DNA from 2 places in the Collinsella sp. TM04-29 genome. Region 1 is predicted to be linked to the other one. Evidence: predicted binding sites of a transcription regulator. Region 1 holds the regulator's gene; the other holds the start of a gene.
What was found. Region 1 encodes NrdR, which represses ribonucleotide reductase genes. Its sites were predicted from a motif close to AAACACNATATATNGTGTTT; they were not measured.

Region 1 (7,546 bases):
AATAGTGCCTTTACCGAGTCCACTCGGTACGATACAGTTATTGCAGTTAAAACGTACTTTTAAATGCAGGAGTTTCTTCATGGATTGCCTGAAGGTATCAAGCAAATCATCGCCCGCGTCCGTTGCCGGCGCCATCGCCGGCATGGTCAAGGATGGTGTACCCGTCAACATCCAGTGTGTCGGCGCCGGTGCCGTCAACCAGGCCATTAAGGCCGTTGCTATCGCGCGCGGTTTTTTGATTCCAACCGGTTTTGATATTTCCTGCGCGCCCGTGTTCTCCGACATCCTCATTAACGGGGAGTCGCGCACGGCCATCCGCCTTTCTATCTACGTTCACCAGATCAATCGAGCTGCTATGGATAACGTCGTCATGGATGATGTTAAGCCTGTGGCATAGCTTCTGCTTGCCTCGTTTCGCTCCCCATCGTTAGGACTTATGCACATGGACCAGCGTTCCGTACGCGATATTCTTGCCGGTAAAACCTACTTTATCCGCACCTTTGGCTGCCAGATGAATCAGCACGACTCCGAGCGTGTGAGCGGTCTGCTTGATTCGTATGGCTGCCTCATGGCGCTCGATCCCGCGCATGCCGATATCGTTGTCTTCATGACGTGCTGCGTGCGCGAGGCCGCCGATACTCGCCTGTACGGTCAGTGCAATTCCTGCAAAAGCCTGCCGCCTTCGCCTTCGGGCAAGCGCGTGGTTGCCGTTGGCGGTTGCATCGCGCAGCGCGATGGTGAGGGCCTGCTCACCAACGTCGATAACGTCAATGTCATCTTTGGTACGCATTCCATCGCACATGTGGCCGAGCTCATTGCCGAGGCGTTCCTGGACGGCAAGCGTCATATCCGCACCAATGAGCATGAGGATACGGATGCCATGAGCATGCCGTGGCATCGCGAGACCCAGTATCACGCCTGGGTGCCTATCATGACGGGCTGCAATAATTTCTGCACCTATTGCATCGTGCCGTACGTGCGCGGTCGCGAAAAGAGCCGCCCCTTCGAGGAAATTGTCGATGAGCTGACCGGTTTGGTGCGCCAGGGCGTGCGTGAGATTACACTGCTGGGCCAAAACGTTAACTCATATGGTCGCGATCTGTTTGGCAAGCCGCGTTTTGCCGATTTGCTGCGTGCCGTGGGCGATACGGGCGTGGAGCGTATCTTCTTTACGTCTTCGCATCCCAAGGATCTGCTGCCCGAGACCATCGACGCCATGGCCGAGACATCTGCCGTTATGCCGCAACTGCACCTGGCCGTCCAGTCAGGTTCGACGCGGATCCTCAAAGAGATGAATCGTCGTTATACACGCGAGGACTATCTGGGCCTGGTCGATCGCATTCGCAACCGCATGCCCGATATCGCGCTCTCGACCGACATTATCGTTGGCTTCCCGGGCGAGACTGAAGAAGACTTTGAGCAGACGCTCTCACTTGCCGAGACGGTCCGCTATGCTCAGGCCTATACCTTCATCTATTCCAAGCGCGCCGGTACTCCGGCCGCCGAAATTGACGATCCTACGCCGCATGAGGTTATTCTTGAGCGTTTCAACCGCCTGGTTAAGGTTATCGAGACCACGGCACACGAGTATAACCAGGGCGAGCTTCATACTGTGGTTCCGGCGCTCATTGAGGGAACGAGTAAAAAGAACGACGCGGTCCTGCTGGGCAAGAGTCCCAAGAATCAGACCGTGCATGCGCCTATCCCCGAGGGTTACAGCATCGATCAGCTTGTTGGTAGGATCGTTGATGTTGACGTTGACGTTGCCAAGACCTGGTATTTGTCCGGCTCCGTTGTGGGCGAGCCGCGCTAATGGTTTCTCCCGGGGCAGGTCTTTCCGCCGTTGCGATCGTCGGTCCGACGGCGGTTGGTAAGAGTGATGTTGCCGACCGTTTGGCAGCTCGTCTTTCGTCCGAAGTGCTGTCGTGCGATGCGATGCAAATCTATCGCGGCATGGACATCGGTACCGCAAAGATGGTGCCCGATGAGTGCACGGCGCCGCTGCGTCTCGTCGACATTGTAGAGCCGGGTGTGGCATATTCTGCTGCGCTTTATCAGGCTGACGCTCGCGCGCATGTTGAACGTCTCCTTGGTTCGGGTTGCCTGCCGGTTTTTTGCGGAGGTACGGGGCTGTATCTCAAGGCTGCCCTCGATGAGATGGACTTTCCCTCGGGTGAACTTGAGGACGATCGCCGTGCGGGCTATCAGGAGCTTTTCGAGCGTATTGGCGAGGAAGAGCTGCATGCCCTGCTTGCCGAGCGCGATCCAGAATCGGCTGCTGTTATTCATCCCCATAACGTGCGGCGTGTGATTCGCGCGCTTGAGATGCATGATGATGGCGTCTCCTATGCGCAGCAAAAGTCGCAGTTTAGTGTTCCGCACGAGCATTATCATGCCCTATGGTTTGGTCTGACGCGTAATCGCGAGGTGCTCTACGAGCGCATTAACCTGCGCGTCGATCTGATGTTTGAGCAGGGTCTTGTCGATGAGGTCCGCGGTCTTATGGGCCAGGGGCTGGGTGATGCCCTGACGTCGATGCAGGCAATTGGCTATAAAGAGATCATCGATGCTTTCAATGGCGTGATGAGCATGGATGAGGCTCGCGAACTCATTAAGATGCGTTCGCGTCGTTATGCCAAGCGTCAGCTTTCGTGGTTTAAGCGTGATGACCGTATCGCGTGGTTTGATATGGATGAATGTACGATCGATGAGGTCGTTGAGGATATCCTGCATCGTATTGAGGCTGCCTAATGGCCCGTTTCCCCCTTGTTCCCACGGCACCCGAGCCCGAGCGTGCCATTTTAGTTGGTGTTGAGTGGTGCGACAATGCATGGCCGCTCGATCGCTCGCTTGATGAGCTGGAGCGTCTTGCCCACACAGCTGGTGCCCGGTGCGTGGCACGCTTGTCGCAGCGTTTGGTAAAGCCGTATCCTAAATCGTTTATCGGTTCCGGTAAGGTTGAAGAGCTGTGCGGCCTGGTGCATCGCATGGATGCCGATGTCGTTATTTTTGACGACGACCTGACCCCCTCGCAGCAATCCTATTTGGAGAAAGCCGTGGGCGAGCCGGTAAAGATTATCGATCGTACAGCACTGATCCTAGATATCTTTGGCCTGCATGCTCAGACGCGTGAGGGACGCCTGCAGGTACAGCTGGCACAGCTTCAATATTTGTTGCCTCGCCTGCGTGGCATGTGGAGCCATCTCGCCAAGGAGCAGACGCGCGGCGGCATCGGCTCACGTTTTGGTCAGGGCGAAAGTCAGCTCGAGGTCGACCGTCGCCTCATTCGTAATAAGATCGCTGCGCTTCGTCGTGAGCTCAAGCAGGTTGAACAGCGTCGCGATGTTCAATCCAAGAACCGCATTGAGTCACCGGCGTTTCGCGTCGCGTTAGCCGGTTATACCAATGCCGGTAAATCGACGTTGCTCAATCGTCTGACCGGCTCTACGGTACTTTCGCAGGACAAGCTGTTTGCTACGCTCGACCCGACGACGCGTTCGTATCGCCTGCCCGGCGGTCGCGGCATGACGATTACCGATACCGTCGGCTTTATTCAAAAGCTGCCCCATGGTCTGGTCGATGCCTTTAAATCGACGCTGTCCGAGGTTTTGGGTGCCGATCTAATTCTCAAAGTCGTAGATGCGTCTGACGAGGACTATGAGCGGCAGCTGGAGGCTGTCGACCGCGTGCTTGATGAGATCGGCGCCGGAGAGCGTTTAACGCTGACCGTATTCAATAAAATCGATCTTCTCGATAGCGTTGATCGATTGAGTTTCCGTCGTCGCTATCCGGAAGCCGTTCTGTTCTCGGCCCAAACGGGCGAGGGGCTCGACGATCTCGTTGATCGCATTGCTCGCGAGGCAGCTGCCACCGATGTGTTGCTTTCCGCTGATATTCCGTATCGCGAGGGCGCTCTCATCACGCTGGTGCATGAGCAGGGAACCCTTCTGCATGAGGAATATCTCGAGGACGGTGTTCGCATTGTGGCGAAGTTGCCGGCTCGTATTGCACCGCGGCTCGAGCGTTATCGCACCGAGTAGACGAGCTCCAAAATGCCCAGAATGATGGGCTGATGCAGCAGATAAAAGGGGAGTGCGTGACGTCCAAGGCCGGCGAGCACCGGCAGGGGGTTGGCGTAGGCCCAGCTGGGGACGGTCTTATCGATTCCCTGCGCTATGTGTGCGGCGAAGTATCCTGCAAGATACATAAAGATAAACGGGATGATGGGGTAGTAATCACCTGAGACAAACCCAGGGCTCGGAAATCCCAGCCACGCCAGGTAGGGGACAGGGTAGATCGTTTTGGGGATGCTCCAGGTGAGGGCGAACAACACAAGGCATAGGGGCATGCCCCATCTCGCCGTTATCTTCTTAAGGACGGGATCGGTCAACGCCACGATGCCGGTGCATGCGGCCATGCAGTAGATGATGCCAAAATTAACCGAATCGTCGAATGAGACAAGTGTTGTTGCCAACCAGACAACGAGTGCTGCTAAGGCGTATTTGGCGGCACGTTTGATATTGTTGCGCGAAAGAGTGCACATCCAACCCGCGATAAACAAAAATACCCAGCTGATGCTGGCGCGCCAGACGTCTTGAAAGACAGTCTGGGTAAACCAAGGCATATCCCAGCCGTACAGGTAGGCGAGATCATAGCAAGCGTGAAAACCTGCCATAGAAATCATCGTAAACCCGCGGACGGTATCAAAGATGGTTATGCGTTTTTGCATTACGAGAACCGGCGCATCAAGCCGACGACTTTGCCCAGGATAACGGGATTCGTTGCATAGATAGGTTCCATGGTGTCGTTCTCGGGCTGCAAGCGCACACGCCCCTGCTCCTTGTAGAACGTCTTGACGGTCGCCGAACCATCAATCATGGCCACGACAATTTCGCCGTTCATGGCACTCTTTTGTTCACGGACGATGATGTAATCGCCATTGAAGATGCCGACATTGATCATTGAGCTCCCATGCACCTCAAGGATAAAGGAACCCTGATCAGTGGCGATTTCGGTCGGGATAGTAAACGTGTCTTCGATATTCTGCTCGGCCAGAATGGGAATCCCAGCCGCGACGCGACCAACGAGCGGTAGCGAGACCGTTCCGCGAGGTGCGGTGGGCTCGTCAGATTTGGAAATTGAGACAGAGGAACCATCCTCGTTAAAGAGTTCCAGGGCGCGCGGCTTGGTGGCATCGCGCTTGAGTAGCCCGCGCGCCTCCAGGGCAGAGAGATGGGCGTGCACGGTGCTGGGGGAGGAAAGGCCCACGGCAGAAGCCATCTCGCGCACGCTGGGCGGATAACCCTTCTCCTGCTGATATTCCTTGATGAAGTCGTAAATTTGCTGCTGACGCTTGGTAATTTTGCGAGCCATCAGGGCATCCTCTCTACCCATGTCAAACAAATGTTCGAATTTTGCTTGACAGGAACAACTGTTCGAAGATAATAATAACCGAACATTCGTTCTCGCGCTAGACATTTTTGTCCGCGCGGCTTGATAAAACTGTTCTCAGCAAAACACGCGAGAGGAGAACATGATGAACGCAACGAATATGGTCCAGGGAAACCTCGCCCTTAAGCTCGAGACGCCTGCAGAACCCACTTTTACGGTTGTTCAGGGTGGCCGCTCCGGCTTTCAGCCTTTGACCGTAAAGCCTGCGCGCAATCAGCAGGCTGTAGTCGCGCCGGCCCGCGTTGCCCTGAAGGTTCCGACGATTGTCGCCGTCGCCGTTGCGCTTACGCTCTTCTTTGTCCTCGCTATGTCGGTCTTTAGCGCTCGTCACGCCGCGTATGCCGAGTCCGTTTCCAACATTACCTACGAGACCATTCGCGTTCAGCCTGGCGATTCTCTTTGGTCGCTTGCCGAAGAATATCCAATCGAAGGCCTTTCCACGCAAGAGACTTCCGACATGATCCGTAGCGTCAATCATCTGGAGCATGGTTCGCTCGCCGCCGGTGCGCATCTTAAGGTTCCTGCTCGTTCGTAATCATTATCGCGCTGCGCATGGTACCCTTGTTATCGTTTAAGAGGAGGTACCATGCGCTGTCCCAAATGCGGCAAGGCACATACCCGCGTCGTTGATTCCCGTATGCAGGAGTCAAATAACACCATTAAGCGCCGTCGCGAATGTTGCTCGTGTAACTACCGCTTTACAACGTTTGAGCGATGCGAGGACCCTATCGAGGTCATTAAGTCAGATGGAACTAAGCAGCGGTTCGATCGCAATAAGCTTCTTGTCGGCTTGATGCGCGCCACCATCAAGCGCGATATCGACACTAAGAAGCTCAATGAGATTATCGATGACATCGAGGTCGAGCTTCGCTCTCGCACGCTGACGGCCGTCACGTCCCATGAGTTGGGTGACATGGTGCTCAAGCGCTTGGCCAAGATCGACAAGGTTGCGTACATCCGTTTTGCCTCGGTCTACCGCGATTTCAAAGACGTCGATGAATTTCTGCAAGAGCTCGACAAGCTAAGGTGATTCCATGTCCAACATTACCGTCAACATAAAGCGTCTCGACCCCACCCTCGAGCTTCCCAAATACGCCCATCCCACCGATGCCGGCTTGGATTTGCGCTCCAACGAGGACTGCGTCCTGAAGCCCTTCGAACGCCGTCTGGTCTCTACTGGGCTGGCCATCGCCCTGCCCGACGGCTACGCCGGCTTCGTCCAGCCCCGCAGCGGCTTGGCCATCAAGCAGGGCCTGTCTATAGTCAACACGCCGGGCCTCATTGACGCCCACTACCGAGGAGAACTCAAGGTTATCCTTATCAACCTGGATCCCACCAACGACATCCAAATCAACAAAGGCGACCGCATCGCCCAGCTCGTCATCCAAGAAGTCCCCACGGTCAACCTCGTAGAAGTAGAAGAACTAGACAAAACCGACCGAGGCAAAGGAGGCTTCGGCTCCAGCGGCGTCGCCTAGGGACGCTCTTATCCCTCCCGCCCGCCTCTCACACATATCATTCCATGCTCAAACATTCTCGCGTCGCTTCGCTCGCTGCGAAACTGCGCGTGGAACGATATAGGTAAGCCCCGGGCGGGCGGCTACTCGCTTGAAACAATATTTACTTTTCTAGTAAGTCGATGCGATGAAGGGACGCCTCCTTTGTCGCATCGACTTACTGTATTTATATTTTCTGGTTCCCCTTTGCAGATTCTACTGGTGGGGAATCTGGTATAGCCGCTGGTACGTTAACGCAGCTTACCTGCGGGAGGCCCCTATATATCGTCCCGCGCGCAGTTTCGCAGCGAAGCGAGAATGTTTGAGCACGGGATGATATATAGGGGCCTCCCGCAGGCAAGCGGACATAAAGACGCTAGCGGATATGCGCGGGTTTTCCGCCCCAGTAGAAGCGGCAAAAGGCTCTTTTGCGCTTTTGGGGTTTGCCTACGAGCTCCATGGTTGCGATGGCTATGTCTTCGGCTGCGTGGGGGCGGCGTAGAACTTCGCCGTTGATGAGTAGCGCTTTGAGTGATTCGGGATGGTCGTGCAGGTGGCGCAGGGTTACGATGAGTTCTCGTGCGGTGGTGACATGCATA
Region 2 (7,546 bases), on a different contig from region 1:
TGTAGCCGCACGTACGACGAGCGACGTTCATCTTCTCCTGGTCGCGGTTGCCGCAGTTGGGGCACTCCCACACCAGCTTGCCATCGTCCTCGACAATGCGGATCTCGCCATCGTAGCCGCACACCTGGCAGTAGTCGCTCTTGGTGTTGAGCTCGGCGTACATGATGTTGTCGTAGATGTACTGCATCACGCGGATGACAGCCTTGAGGTTGTCCTGCATGTTGGGAACCTCGACGTAGGAGATGGCACCGCCCGGCGAAAGCTGCTGGAACATGCCCTCGAACTTGAGCTTGTCGAATGCGTCGATCTCCTCGGACACGTGGACGTGGTAGCTGTTGGTGATGTAGCCCTTGTCCGTCACGCCCGGGATGATGCCAAAACGACGCTGCAGGCACTTGGCGAACTTGTAGGTCGTCGACTCCAACGGCGTACCGTACAGCGAGAAATCGATATCACTTTCGGCCTTCCACTCCGCGCACCTGTCGTTCATGCGCTGCATGACGGCCATGGCGAACGGCGTGCCCTCCTTCTCGGTGTGGCTGTGACCCGTCATGTACTTGACGCACTCATACAGGCCGGCATAGCCCAGGCTGATGGTGGAATAGCCGCCCACGAGCAGCTTGTCGATCGTCTCGCCCTTCTTCAGACGCGCCAGGGCGCCGTACTGCCAAAGAATCGGCGCGGCATCCGAAAGCGTGCCCATCAGGCGCTCATGACGGCACAGCAGGGCACGATGGCACAGCTCAAGGCGCTCGTCGAAGATCTTCCAGAACTTATCCATGTCCTGATGCGAGCTCAGCGCGACATCGGGCAGGTTGATGGTCACAACACCCTGGTTAAAGCGACCGTAGTACTTAGGCTTGGTCGGGTCATAGTTCAGCGCGTTGGCGACATTGTTAAAGCCGTTGCCCGAACGGTCGGGCGTCAGGAAACTGCGGCAACCCATGCAGGTGTAGCAATCGCCGTTGCCGGCAGTCTCGCCCTTAGACAGCTTAAGCTCGCGCATCTTCTTCTCGGAGATGTAGTCGGGCACCATGCGCTTGGCGGTGCACTTGGCGGCGAGCTTGGTCAGATAGAAGTACGGCGAATCCTCGCGAATGTTATCGTCCTCGAGCACGTAGATGAGCTTGGGGAATGCCGGGGTGATCCACACGCCGGCTTCGTTCTTAACGCCCTCATAGCGCTGACGAAGCGTCTCCTCCACAATCATGGCAAGGTCGTGCTTCTCCTGGGGCGTACGGGCCTCATTGAGATACATAAAGACCGTCACGAACGGCGCCTGGCCATTCGTGGTCATAAGGGTCACGACCTGATACTGAATCGTCTGGACGCCGCGACGGATCTCGTCACGCAGGCGGTCCTCAACAACCTCGCGGACCTTTTCGGGAGATGCGGAAACGCCGAGCTCCTCGAGCTCGCGGGCGACCTCGCCGCGAATCTTCTGACGGCTCACCTCGACGAACGGGGCAAGATGGGTCAGCGAAATCGACTGGCCACCGTACTGGGAGGAAGCAACCTGGGCGATGATCTGCGTCGCGATGTTGCAAGCCGTCGAGAAGCTGTGCGGCTTCTCAATCAGCGTACCCGAGATAACAGTACCGTTCTGGAGCATATCCTCCAGGTTCACCAGGTCGCAGTTATGCATGTGCTGGGCAAAGTAGTCCGAATCATGGAAGTGGATCAGGCCCTCATTGTGAGCATCCACGATCTCCTGGGGCAGCAGCACACGCTGAGTCAGGTCCTTGGAAATCTCGCCGGCCATGTAGTCACGCTGAACGGAATTGACGGTCGGGTTCTTGTTGGAGTTCTCCTGCTTGACCTCTTCGTTGTTGCACTCGATGAGCGACAGAATCTTGTCGTCGGTCGTGTTCTTCTGGCGCTTCAGGCTCTGAACATAGCGATAGATGATGTAATGGCGAGCGACCTCGTAGCAGTCGAGACGCATGATCTCGTCCTCGACTAGATCCTGAATCTCCTCGACCGACACGGTGTGGCCCGCGTTCTCGCATGCCTCGGCGACGTTTTGTGCCGCGTAAACCACCTGGCGGTCGGTAAGACGAGAGCTCTCCTCGACCTCCAAGTTTGCGGCGCGGATGGCATTGACGATCTTATCGATGTCAAAGACAACCTCGGTGCCGCTGCGCTTGATGATCTTCATCCTCTTGCCTCTTTCGCGTCGTAGTCTCATTGCGCTTCAGAGCCAAACGATGCCCGGCAGGGCTTGCCCCGTCTTGCGGCGCCGTCGCGCAATCTGTGTTCTCGATAAACCATAAGCCTCAATGCGGACACTCCCAGGAGCCGATCAAGCGGCTCAAGGACACGTTCAAAAGAGGCAGTTAAGGTCTTCGTTCTCTGTCCGCCATCTATCATACGACAAAGAGGCATCTATATCCTGTATTCTTTTTTTAGGTTAAACACAACATATAGTGTTTCAGCAGGTCAAAGCAATTGGTCATTTTGCAGACGCATTAAAAATGAGGGGTTCTTGGCAAGTCGGTAAAACGTTACCAGCACGGCTACCTGCATGGCAGTTATAAAACCCCCTTAGTCAAGCCGCTGACAAATCCTACCAAAACCAAGCCGCTCGCGCCAAAAGAATCCAAAAGATTATGCTTGACCAACATGTTGCGGTCGTGCCTTGCCGAGCCTCATGCAACCGCGGCACGAATCCTTGAAAGATATGTGTATGCAAACGGAGAAGATGAGAGTTTCCTCGGATGACTGCTGAGAAGCATCCCGGAAGATCAAAAACTCGAAATTTGGTGACGTATTTGGCGACCAAAACAAAACAGCTCAGGGGCTAAGCCTCTGAGCTGCGAACATTTGGTGGGCGTTAGAAGATTTGAACTTCTGACCTCTTCCGTGTCAGGGAAGCGCTCTCCCCCTGAGCTAAACGCCCAAATGGAGCGGACAACGGGGCTCGAACCCGCGACCCCAACCTTGGCAAGGTTGTGCTCTACCAACTGAGCCATGTCCGCTTACGAGGATTAATCTTACGTGATGCCCGCATCCTATGCAAGAACTTTTTTTGAAAAGTTTCGCGACGCCCTCGCGAGCCTCATGAAGGCATCAGACACCACGGAAGGCGCAGACAAACGCAAACTCGCCGCAAGAGGCCCCTACAACTCAGCGAGCATGATCCAGGCAGAGCTGTCCTGCACGAGCCTGCCGTCTGCGAGCGGTGATGAGGTGAGCAGGACCCTGCCCGCCGGCAGCTCCACGGGCGCTGCACCGAAGTTCGTCACACACGCCCAGCCGTTGTCGCGGCGATAGGCGATGACGCCGCCCTCAGCGCCCTCGGCACCATCCGCAAGGCCGGTGCGCCCGTCAAGATCGAGCCACGCGAGATCGTTGGCGCACCCGCGCAGCTTGCGCCGCAGCCAGAGGGCGTCACGATAGAGCGCAAGCATCGATGTCGGGTCCGCTTCTTCCCTATCGGCAGCGTAATCGGAAAACCATGCAGGCTGCGGCAGATGGGGCGCCGCATCGGCGTCCGCCGGTGAAAACCCAAACGATCCGCCCTGCGCGGGATCGTCCGCCGCCACCCACGGCAGGGGCACACGGCAGCCGTCGCGCCCCTTCTCGCGCTTCGGTCCGTGCGTATTGGTCGCAGTAGGATCTTCGAGTACAGCCCACGGAATGTCAGCCACCTCAAAAAGGCCGAGCTCCTCACCCTGATACACGTATGCCGAGCCCGGAAGCGCCAGCTCGAGCAAAAGGGCCGCCCGCGCGCGGCGCTCGCCGAGTTCACGTTCCTCGTCATAAGACGACCCGTCGCGTAAGAGCCAGTCGAGCGCAATCTGGTGGTAGCGCGTCGCCTTGATCTGCGGCAGGGCATAGCGCGTCGCCACGCGCGGCACGTCGTGGTTGGAGAGCACCCAGGTCGAGGCGGAATCGGATTCTATAGCTGCCTTCAAGCCCTCCTCGATTGCAGCGTGCATGTCATCATAGGTCCAAGTGGCCTTGGCAAACTCAAAGTTGAATGTCTGGCCAAGCTCGCTGGGACGCGCGTAGAGATACTGGCGATCGGGCAGCACCCACGCCTCGGCAACGGCGCTGCGTGGCGGATCATAGCGGTCGAACACGCGGCGCCACTCGCGATAGATCTCGTGGACCTCGTTGCGGTCCCACAGCGGATGGGTGCCGTCCTCAACCATGTCATCGCCCTCGGCGAGATGCCACCGGTCGAGATCATCGCGGTCGAGATCCTTGGCGAGACCGTGCGCCACATCAATGCGAAAGCCATCGACGCCTCGATCGCTCCAAAACGCCAGGACGTCGCAAAAGAACGCATGAACCTCGGGGCACGACCAGTCAAAGTCCGGCTGCTCAGGCGTAAACATGTGCAGATACCACTGACCGTCCGCGACACGCGTCCAGGCGGGGCCGCCAAAGTTGGCATTCCAATTGGTGGGAGGCAGCTCGCCATGCTCGCCGCGACCATCGCGGAAGATATAACGGGTGCGCTCGGGCGATCCGGGGCCGGCGGCAAGAGCGGCTTTGAACCAAGGATGCTGGTTAGATGAATGGTTGGGCACGATGTCGACGATGACCTTGATGTCGCGCGCATGAGCCGCAGCGATCATGTCATCGAAGTCATCAAGCGAGCCGAGACGTGGGTCGACATCGCAGTAGTCCGCCACATCATAGCCGCCATCGACAAGAGGCGATGGGTAAAACGGGCTCAGCCAGATAGCCTCGATGCCCAGCTGCTCAAGATAGTCCATCTGCTGGGTAATGCCCGCGATATCGCCCAGACCCGAACCAGTCGAATCCTTAAACGAGCGCGGGTAGATCTGATAGATCGCGGCGTCGGACATCCATGAGCGCGAAGAAGACTTTTCTGTAGCCATGGGGCGTATCTCCCTTGCAACGAGGTTATGCGAGATGCCCACGATGATACGCCCAAAGCGGACATTCGCGGCAAACAACGCCACAGCCACGCCCCAAACGCTCGCTCCCTCTCGGGTTCGAGTCTCCTGGGACGAATCGATCGATCAGTGAAAAGAACGGAAGGCCCACTCCTCCGGCCACGACAGCGAGCGGGCTCCGGGTGCCCCAAGTTGCCGCGAAAGAGGAGGGAAGCGTACTTTATGTACGCGACCGACGATTGAGGGGCAAGATGGGGTGCCCGGGGCTCGCGCAGCGTCAACAAAAAACGCGGTTCGTTAGAACCGCGTAAGATAGTTGGAGCGGACAACGGGGCGTCTGCGTATCCGCTTCGCGGATCCGCACCGGCTTCGGTCGCCTGTCGGCGTCCTCGCCAGCTCGCTACAAACGCTCCGCGTTTGCTTAACGCTCGCTCCCTCTCGGGTTCGAGCCCATACGATGGGTACGAAAAAGCCCGGCTACCGTAGTAGTCGGGCTGTTGCGTTTGGAGCGGACAACGGGGCTCGAACCCGCGACCCCAACCTTGGCAAGGTTGTGCTCTACCAACTGAGCCATGTCCGCATATGTAAAACAAAACGGGCGCCGGAGCGCCCGGATGTTGCTTGGAGGCGAAGCCCGGATTCGAACCGGGGGTAAAGGCTTTGCAGGCCTCTGCCTTACCACTTGGCCACTTCGCCGAAAAAGGACCGCCTAAACGGTCCGGAAATGCAATGGAGCGGACAACGGGGCTCGAACCCGCGACCCCAACCTTGGCAAGGTTGTGCTCTACCAACTGAGCCATGTCCGCTTGCGGGTTATTAATTTACGCGAGTTGTCCAAAAGACGCAAGTACTTTTTTCAAAAAACTTGTCTGCCGCATGTTCTTAGTAGCTAAACGCGCTAAAGCGATTGGCTAGGCACACGATTCCAGTGCTCCGCTAAACAGCTTCACCATCTGCACGCGCGTGCCAGCGCCGTCCGTACGACGAGCAACCTCCACGTTATCGACGAGCATACGCATAAGCTTGATACCGCGGCCGCGTTCCTCGGATGCGACCGGCTCGCTCGTTTCATCGATAGAATAGCCAGCACCTCGATCAAGCACCTCAACCACAACGCGATCGCCATAGGCCTGAACCGTCAGGACGCACCCGATACCGCCCGCATGGTCATAGGCATTACCCAGTGCCTCCCCCGACGCCAATGCGACATCGTAGCGCTCGTCACGGCGCAACGGAAGCGATTCAAGGAGTTCGGCGATGCGATGTCGGTAGTATGGAAGATTCTCGATACCCTGACGGACCTCGACGCTCTTACTCCAGCGAGGCAGCTCCCCCACCGGAATGGCGGGAATAGGCTCCCGTGCCGGCCCCGCGACATGAAGGATATCGACAAGACGAGCAATCTCCAAAAAGCGAACAACTTCACCTGATGCATTGACGAGCGAAAGCAGGCCTTCTCGCCTCATGAGCTCACGAGCGCGCGTAAGCAGGAATGCCAAGCCCGTCGAATCGATAAAGCTAACAGCCTGACAGTTGATGACGACACGACGCACGCCGCGGCCAATCAAAGCATCCAACCGCCGACGCAGCGCAGGCACCGTGGCGATGTCGATATCGCCTGGTGGCGTCAAAACCGCTATGTCATTCCACTCATTCATACGACCATGGTTCCCCAAAAGAGCTTGTTCGATGCATGCCTTTCCGCAACCGTGCGGATTCGGCGCGCCCAGCGTCGCTGTTTAGGACCGGCCCCGCAAAAACTCAAGAGACACTAATGCGATGTCATCGTCCAGCGCCGATTCGGTAAATCGGTCGAGCTCGCCCAAGACCTTGCCGCAGATTCCCGATACGCCCTCACCCGAGACAGAGAGCAGAAGATCACGAAGGCGCTGCTCGCCAAAGAACGCTCCGGTGCGGTCGCGGGCCTCAATCGTTCCATCCGTATACATGAAGAGCATGTCGCCAGGAGCGAACGTAAACACGCCCGTCTCGTAAACCATGCTCTCAAATGCACCGATTACGCCCGATTGGCATCCAAGCAGCTCGACCTCTCCCCCACGGGCCTCGCCGCCACCCAGCGGCATCGACTCTGGCCTGATGACCATGGTCGGAGGATGGCCCGCCGAACAATACGTTGCGCGTCCGGTTTTAAGGTCAATCTTGGCGATAAAGGCCGTCACGAACGTCTCGACCCTCGAGAAGCCCATGAGCATGCTGTTAAGGGAGCGTGCCATGCGGGCCGGTCCAGCGCCCTCCCAGGCATATGCCGTCAGGGCCGTCTTGACGAGCGCGGACATCGATGCAGCCTCAATGCCTTTGCCAGACACATCGCCCAAAATCATGACGGCGCAGTCGTCGGGAAGACGGATGAGCGTATAGAAATCGCCGCCGACCAACGCTGAGTTCGTGGCCGACAGGTACACCGAATCGGCGGCGATTCCCGGAACATCCCCCAGGGAATTTCTCATGCCAATCTGGAGGGTCTGAGCGATATGGCGCTCCTCGCGCTTTTGAGATTCGCCTTCGTAGATCAGTTCAAAGTCATGCGCCAAGTGCACCAAGTAGTCATATTCAAGATCATCAATCGGCTCTTGGCTACCATCACGAAGCAGCAGCGCACGCGTCGTCGGCCCCTTCGCAACAGAAGCAGGAACGATTGCGTCGTTACTGTGCTT

Region 2: the regulator NrdR is predicted to act here: its motif matches at 2,413-2,432, upstream of nrdD (anaerobic ribonucleoside-triphosphate reductase).

The regions. Positions count from the first base shown of each region.
Region 1 is NZ_QSPW01000001.1:862,826-870,371, forward strand. Features, by position in the region: gene DXD39_RS03875 (ATP-binding protein) at 1-5, shown strand, start outside; gene DXD39_RS03880 (stage V sporulation protein S) at 80-397, shown strand; gene miaB (tRNA (N6-isopentenyl adenosine(37)-C2)-methylthiotransferase MiaB) at 443-1,813, shown strand; gene miaA (tRNA (adenosine(37)-N6)-dimethylallyltransferase MiaA) at 1,813-2,751, shown strand; gene hflX (GTPase HflX) at 2,751-4,040, shown strand; gene DXD39_RS03900 (heparan-alpha-glucosaminide N-acetyltransferase) at 4,025-4,729, opposite strand; gene lexA (transcriptional repressor LexA) at 4,729-5,394, opposite strand; gene DXD39_RS03910 (LysM peptidoglycan-binding domain-containing protein) at 5,537-5,986, shown strand; gene nrdR (transcriptional regulator NrdR) at 6,038-6,481, shown strand; gene dut (dUTP diphosphatase) at 6,486-6,929, shown strand; gene DXD39_RS03925 (glycosyltransferase) at 7,324-7,546, opposite strand, start outside.
Region 2 is NZ_QSPW01000005.1:86,306-93,851, forward strand. Features, by position in the region: gene nrdD (anaerobic ribonucleoside-triphosphate reductase) at 1-2,158, opposite strand, end outside; tRNA gene DXD39_RS08985 (tRNA-Val) at 2,825-2,899, opposite strand; tRNA gene DXD39_RS08990 (tRNA-Gly) at 2,903-2,978, opposite strand; gene DXD39_RS08995 (glycoside hydrolase family 13 protein) at 3,120-4,853, opposite strand; tRNA gene DXD39_RS09000 (tRNA-Gly) at 5,376-5,451, opposite strand; tRNA gene DXD39_RS09005 (tRNA-Cys) at 5,494-5,567, opposite strand; tRNA gene DXD39_RS09010 (tRNA-Gly) at 5,602-5,677, opposite strand; gene DXD39_RS09015 (anti-sigma factor antagonist) at 5,783-6,529, opposite strand; gene DXD39_RS09020 (GAF domain-containing SpoIIE family protein phosphatase) at 6,611-7,546, opposite strand, start outside.